Regions from separate parts of the Mycobacterium sp. E342 genome, predicted to be linked through region 2. Evidence: predicted binding sites of a transcription regulator. Region 2 holds the regulator's gene; the other holds the start of a gene.
The links. The regulator HspR, encoded in region 2, represses chaperone genes until heat shock. The targets are predictions, from matches to a motif close to ANNTGAGTNNNNNNNACTCANNT.

Region 1 (3,409 bases), on a different contig from region 2:
GTGACTTCGTCCTCGGTCAGGGCAGCCCGTTCCCGCTGCCGGGGCAGCAGGTAGTCGCGGGCGATCGCGACCTTGTCATCCTCGGTGTAACCGTCGATCTGCACCAGTTCCATGCGATCCAGCAGGGCCGACGGGATGTTCTCGATCACATTCGCGGTGGCCAGGAACACCACGTCGGACAGATCTAGGTCCAGATCCAGGTAGTGGTCGCGGAACGTGTGGTTCTGCGCCGGGTCGAGCACCTCCAGCAGCGCCGCACTCGGGTCGCCCCGATAGTCAGAGCCGACCTTGTCGATCTCGTCCAGCAGCACGACGGGGTTCATCGAGCCCGCCTCACCGATGGCCCGCACGATCCGGCCCGGCAACGCGCCCACATAGGTGCGCCGGTGCCCGCGGATCTCGGCCTCGTCGCGCACACCGCCCAGGGCGACACGCACGAACTTGCGGCCCAGCGCCCGGGCGACGCTCTCACCCAGCGACGTCTTGCCGACGCCGGGGGGACCGGCCAGCACCATCACCGCGCCCGAGCCGCGGCCTCCGACGACCTGCAGGCCGCGTTGGGCGCGGCGCGCCCGCACGGCCAGGTATTCGACGATGCGGTCCTTCACGTCGTCCAGCCCGTGGTGGTCGGCGTCCAGGACGCCGCGCGCGGCTTTCAGGTCCGTCGAGTCCTCGGTCCGCGCGTTCCAGGGCAGGTCGAGCACGGTGTCCAGCCAGGTGCGGATCCAGCCGCTCTCCGGGCTCTGGTCGCTGGAGCGTTCCAGCTTGCCGACCTCGCGCAGCGCGGCCTCGCGCACCTTCTCGGGCAGGTCGGCGGCCTCGACGCGGGCGCGGTAATCGTCGGAGCCGTCGGGTTCGCCCTCGCCGAGCTCCTTGCGGATGGCGGCCAGCTGTTGGCGCAGCAGGAACTCCTTCTGGGTCTTCTCCATGCCCTCGCGGACGTCCTCGGCGATCTTGTCGTTGACCTCGACCTCGGCGAGGTGGTCGCTGGTCCAGTCGATCAGCACGCGCAGCCGCTCGGCGACATCCTCGGTCTCGACCAGCTGCCGCTTCTGCTCGCTGGACAGGTAGGACGCGTAGCCGGAGGTGTCCGCCAGCGCCGACGGGTCGGTCAGCCTGTTGACATAGTCGACGATCTCCCAGGCCTCGCGCCGTTGCAGCATGGCCAGCAGCAGCTTCTTGTACTCGGCCGTCAGCGCCTTGATCTCGTCGGTCGCCTCGACCTCGGGGACCTCGGTCACCTCGACCCACAGCGCCGCGCCGGGACCGGATGCTCCCGCCCCGATCTGCGCCCTGCGCTCACCGCGCACGACGGCCGCGGTGCCGCCGCCCGCGATGCGTCCGACCTGCAAGATCTTGGCGATCACGCCGTGCGACGGGTAACGGTCGTCCAGCCGGGGCGCGATCAGCAGCTGCCCGGATTCGCTCGCCTGGGCGGCGTCGATCGCCGCCCGCGCGGCCTCGTCGAGCGCGATCGGCACGACCATGCCGGGCAACACGATGGTGTCGGTGACGAACAGCACCGGCATTGATTTGGCTTCAGCCATCAATCCTCCAAAAACTGAGTCTGATGCGCTCAACCCAGGCCGGGGCCGGTTTGTTCCCGGGGAGTGAGGCCGTCACGAGTGTGCGGCCGGGCTCACATTCGGTGCCGAGTGTGCGGCCAGCGTCACGCTGGCGAAATCGGCCCCAGCCGCCGCAGTTGCGTCACGTGTTTGGGCGACAGCTCTTCGAGACAGGTGACGCCCAGCAGCCGCATGGTCCGGATCACGCCTTCGGCCAGGATGTCGATCGCGCGGGTGACACCGGCCTCGCCGCCGGCCATCAGGCCGTACAGGTAGGCCCGGCCGACGAGCGTGCAACGCGCGCCCAGCGCGATGGCCGCCACGATGTCGGCGCCCGACATGATGCCGGTGTCCAGCAGGATCTCGGTGTGCTTGCCGACCTCCCGGGCGACCGACGGCAACAGGTGAAAGGGCACCGGGGCCCTATCCAGCTGGCGCCCGCCGTGATTCGACAACACGATGCCGTCGACCCCGCGGTCGACGACGGCGCGGGCGTCGTCGAGCGTCTGGATGCCCTTGACAACCAACTTGCCCGGCCACTGGGCCTTGATCCACTCCAGGTCGTCGAAGGTGAGGCTCGGGTCGAACATGGTGCTCAGGTACTCGGCGACGGTCCCCGGCCAGCGGTCCAGCGACGCGAACGCCAGCGGCTCGGTGGTCAACAGGTCGAACCACCATTTCGGGTGCGGCACCGCGTCGAGCACGGTGCGCAGCGTCAGCGTCGGCGGGATCGTCATGCCGTTGCGGTTGTCGCGCAGCCGGGCGCCGGAGACCGGGACGTCGACGGTGGCCAGCAGGGTGTCGAAACCCGCGTCGGCCGCCCGCCGCACCAGCGCCATCGACCGCTCGCGGTCGCGCCACATGTACAGCTGAAACCACATCCTGCCCTGCGGAACAGCGGTCACCAGGTCCTCGATCGAGCAGGTGCCGAGCGTGGACAGCGAGAAGGGGATCCCGGCCTTGGCCGCTGCCGCCGCGCCCGCGATCTCGCCCTCGGTGTGCATCAGCCGGGTGAATCCGGTGGGCGCGATGCCGAACGGCAGCACGACCGGTTGACCCAGCACGTTCCAGCCGGCGGTGACGTTGGTGACGTCGCGCAGGATGGTCGGATGAAACTCGATGTCGCGGAAGGCTTGTCGGGCGCGTGCGATGGAGATCTCGTCCTCGGCGGCGCCGTCGGTGTAGTCGAACGCCGCCCTGGGCGTGCGCCGTCGGGCGATGCACCGCAGATCGTCGATGGTGTACGCGGTGTCGAGGCGGCGCTTGGTCGCGTCGAACTGCGGCCTCTTGAATTTGATCAGCGGCGCGAGATCGCGCACCTTGGGCACTCGTCGTTTGGCGGCCTTCCGTCTTTTGGATTCCACAGTGTGCAACCGTAGTCACATGCAACCGGACAGCGACCCGTTCGGCCTCGAGCGCTTCGTCGAGGCGCAGGACCCGGTGTACCCCACCGTGGTCGAAGAGTTGCGCGCCGGGCGCAAGCGCAGTCACTGGATGTGGTTCGTCTTCCCGCAGTTACGCGGCCTGGGCGGCAGCCCCACGGCGGTGCACTACGGCATCTCGTCGCTCGACGAGGCCCGCGCATACCTGCGGCACGAGGTGCTCGGGCCGCGCTTGCACGAGTGCGCCCGGCTGGTCAACGAGGTCCACGGCAAATCGGTCGGGGACATCTTCGGCTCGCCCGACGACCTCAAGTTGCGCTCGTCGATGACGCTCTTTGCGCGCGCGACCGACGATAACGAGGATTTCCTTGCGGTTCTGGACAAGTACTACGACGGTCGGCAGGATCAGCTGACCCTGGCGCGCCTAGGCGGGGCCTAGAATCCGCCAACCGTGCGGTTCCA
Region 2 (3,409 bases):
CCGCTTTCGCGCACGCCATGCACTGGGTGTACGGCGAACTCGTCGCCCAGCGCGCCCAGGAACCGGTGGCCTTCCTCGCCCAGCTCGGCCGGGACCACCGCAAATACGGTGTGCTGCCGGAGCATTACGACACGTTGCGCCGCGCGTTGCTGTCGACGTTGCGGACCCAGCTCGCTGGCGCCTGGACCGACGCCGTCGACGACGCGGCCCGCCAGTCGCTCAACCTCATCACCGGCGTGATGAGCGGCGCCGCGGCCGCGGACGAGGGGCCCGCGTGGTGGGACGGCACGGTGATCGAGCACATGCGGGTGTCCCGCGACCTCGCGGTGATCCGGCTGCAGCTCGACCGGCCGATGGACTACCACCCGGGCCAGTACGTGAATGTTCAAGTCCCGCAATGCCCGCGCCGCTGGCGCTACCTGTCCCCCGCCATCCCGGCGGACCCGGGCGGCGGCATCGAGTTCCACGTCCGCGTGGTCCCCGGCGGCCTGGTCAGCACCGCCATCGTCGGCGAGACGCGGCCCGGTGACCGGTGGCGGCTGTCCAGCCCGCACGGCGGCCTGCGGGTCGACCGGGAGGGCGGCGACGTCCTGATGGTCGCCGGAAGCACCGGGCTGGCGCCGCTGCGGACGCTGATCATGGACCTCAGCCGATACGCGGTGAACCCACGGGTGCACCTGTTCTTCGGGGCGCGCTATCGATGCGAGCTCTACGACCTGCCGACCCTGTGGCAGGTGGCCTCGCACAATCCGTGGCTGTCGGTCTCGCCGGTCTCGGAGTACAGTGCCGACCCCGCCTGGGCCGCCGACTATCCCGACGTCACGCCGCCGCGCGGCCTGCACGTGCGCCAGACCGGCCGGCTCCTCGATGTGGTGACCAAATACGGTGGGTGGGGCGACCGGCAGATCCTGATCTGCGGCGGCCCGGCGATGGTGCGGGCCACCAAGGCCGCGCTGATCGCCAAAGGCGCTCCGCCGGAAAGCATTCAGCACGACCCGCTGTCGAGGTGAGTGGAGGAAGCATGCGCGTCGTCACCCTGCGCGACCCGGCCTCGCCGGTGGCCGCGGAATTCGTGCCCGAAGCCGGCATGATCGGCACCTCGCTCAGCGATGCCGGCGTGGAGCTGCTGGGACAGCGGCGCGGGCTGGATGCCTACGTGACGGCGGGCAAGACGATGGGCATCCCGATCCTGTATCCCTGGGCGAACCGGTTGGGCGCGAACACCTATACCGCCGAAGGCGTGACGGCGACGCTGACGCCGGGTGAGAACGGCGTCCGCGCCGACCCCAACGGGCTGCCTATCCACGGTGTGCTGGCCGGCCACCCGGGCTGGCGGGTGGTCAGCGAAATGGGCGGCGAGTTGATCGCCGAGCTGGATTTCAGCGCCGATCCCCAACTGTTGGCCAGCTTCCCGTACCCGCATGTGCTGACGGTATCCGCCCGGCTGGCCGAGCGGACGTTGACGGTGCGCGCCACGGTGACCGCCACCGGCGCCCACCCGGTCCCGCTGTGCTTCGGGTTTCATCCCTACCTGCGCCTGCCGGACGTGGCCCGCCCCGAGTGGGTGATCGAGACGCCGCCGCTGCGGCGCCTGCGGCTGGACGACCTCGGGCTGCCGACCGGCGAATCCGAACCCCGGGCGGCGCTGTCGGAACCATTGGGGGACAAGGCTTTCGACGACGCCTACGACCAGGTGCCCGACGGCGCGGTGTTCGCGGTGTCGGGCGGCGGCCGGCGGCTTCAGGTGCGCTTCGAGCGGGGGTATCCGGCGACGCAGATCTTCGCGCCCACCGCCGAGGACGTCATCTGCTTCGAGCCGATGACCGCACCGACGGACGCCCTGCGCCGCGGCGGCTACCGCCGCGCGCGGCCGGGCGAGCCTGCGGTCGCACAGTTTTCGATCCGGGTCTGATCAGCCGCGCGTTCTGCGCGGCTGCCACACCACCACGGCGGTGCTCTTGGGCACCACCGCCAGATCGCGGCGCTGGCCGGTGCGGACCTGCGCCAGCTCCTCGGTGAGCTCCTGCACGCGGGCCTGCAACGCCTCGACCTGGTTGGTCAGCTCGATGATGCGTTTGATGCCGGCGAGGTTGACGCCCTCGTCCTGGGACAGCCGCTGCACCTCACGCAGCAGGTCGACGTCGTGCTCCGAATAGCGCCGTCCGCCACCGGAAGTGCGGCGCGGGCTGACCAGGCCGAGGCGATCGTAGGTGCGCAGGGTCTGGGCGTGCATGCCGGCCAGCTCGGCGGCCACCGAGATCAGGAACGTCCGGGACTCCTCCCGTGAATTCTTGGCCATCAGCGATTGCCCGCCCATCCCGCTCGCGGATCGAACCCGCTGGCCCGCTCCGCGGCCGCGTACGCCTCCAGCGCCTCGGCCGCGGCGCCCTCCACGTTCGGCGGCACGGCGACCTTGACAGTGACCAACAGGTCCCCGTTGCCGCCGCTGCGCTTCGGGACGCCCCGCCCGCGCACCCGCAGGATGCGGCCGTCGGAGGTGCCCTTGGGCACCCGGACACCCACCTTGCCGTCCAGCGTGGGCACCGAAATCGTTGAGCCCAAAGCCAATTCGGTGAAGCTGACCGGAACGGTCACGGTGAGGTCGTCGCCGTCGCGGCCGAACACCTTGTCCGGCCGCACGTGCACGGTGACGTACAGGTCGCCCGACGGCGCGCCGCGCAGGCCGGCCTCGCCCTGTCCGGGCAGCCGGATGCGCTGCCCGTCCTCGACGCCGGGCGGGATCCGCACGTTGATGGTGCGGGTGCGGGTGGTGACCCCGGTGCCCTTGCACTCCTCGCAGGGGTGCTCGATGATCGAGCCGCTGCCCCGACAGTCGGTGCACGGCTCGGAGAACCCGAACGCGCCCTGGTTGCGGCTGATCACGCCGGAACCGTTGCAGGTGGGGCACACCTTCGGGCTGGTGCCCGGCCGTGCCCCGCTGCCATGGCAGTTGGTGCACGGCGCCGGGCTGGTCAGCCGCAACGGCATCGCCACGCCCTTGGCGGCCTCGACGAAATCGAGCTGCGTCTCGGTCTCCAGGTCGTTGCCGCGCCGCGGCCGGCTGGGACGCGCGCCGGCGCCCCGCCCGAACAAGCCGCCGAACAGGTCACCGATGTTGGCGCCGCCGCTTCGGCCCGCGGCATCGAACAAGTCGTTCAGGTTGAACTCGGCGCCGTCACCACCGGCACCGAACCCGCCGAAACCGCCCGCGTCGAACCGGCGTCCGCCGAAACCGCCGCCCGCGAAGAGGCGGCGGGTTTCGTCGTACTCCTTGCGCTTGGCCGGATCCGACAACACGTTGTGCGCCTCGGAGACGGCCTTGAATCGCTCGCCGGCGGCGGGATTGTCGGGATTGGCGTCCGGATGCAAGTCGCGCGCCAGCTTGCGGTAGGCGCGTTTGATCTCTTCG

Region 1: a site for HspR is predicted at 1,560-1,582, ahead of lon (endopeptidase La). Genes of this name have one in related genera too.

What each region holds. Positions count from the first base shown of each region.
Region 1 is NZ_LZJM01000070.1:8,521-11,929, forward strand. Features, by position in the region: gene lon (endopeptidase La) at 1-1,547, opposite strand, end outside; gene A5692_RS03350 (alpha-hydroxy acid oxidase) at 1,670-2,929, opposite strand; gene A5692_RS03355 (DUF1810 domain-containing protein) at 2,949-3,386, shown strand; gene A5692_RS03360 (alpha-amylase family protein) at 3,372-3,409, opposite strand, start outside.
Region 2 is NZ_LZJM01000018.1:26,370-29,778, forward strand. Features, by position in the region: gene A5692_RS01065 (FAD-binding oxidoreductase) at 1-1,010, shown strand, start outside; gene A5692_RS01070 (aldose 1-epimerase) at 1,022-1,912, shown strand; gene A5692_RS01075 (heat shock protein transcriptional repressor HspR) at 1,913-2,299, opposite strand; gene dnaJ (molecular chaperone DnaJ) at 2,299-3,409, opposite strand, start outside.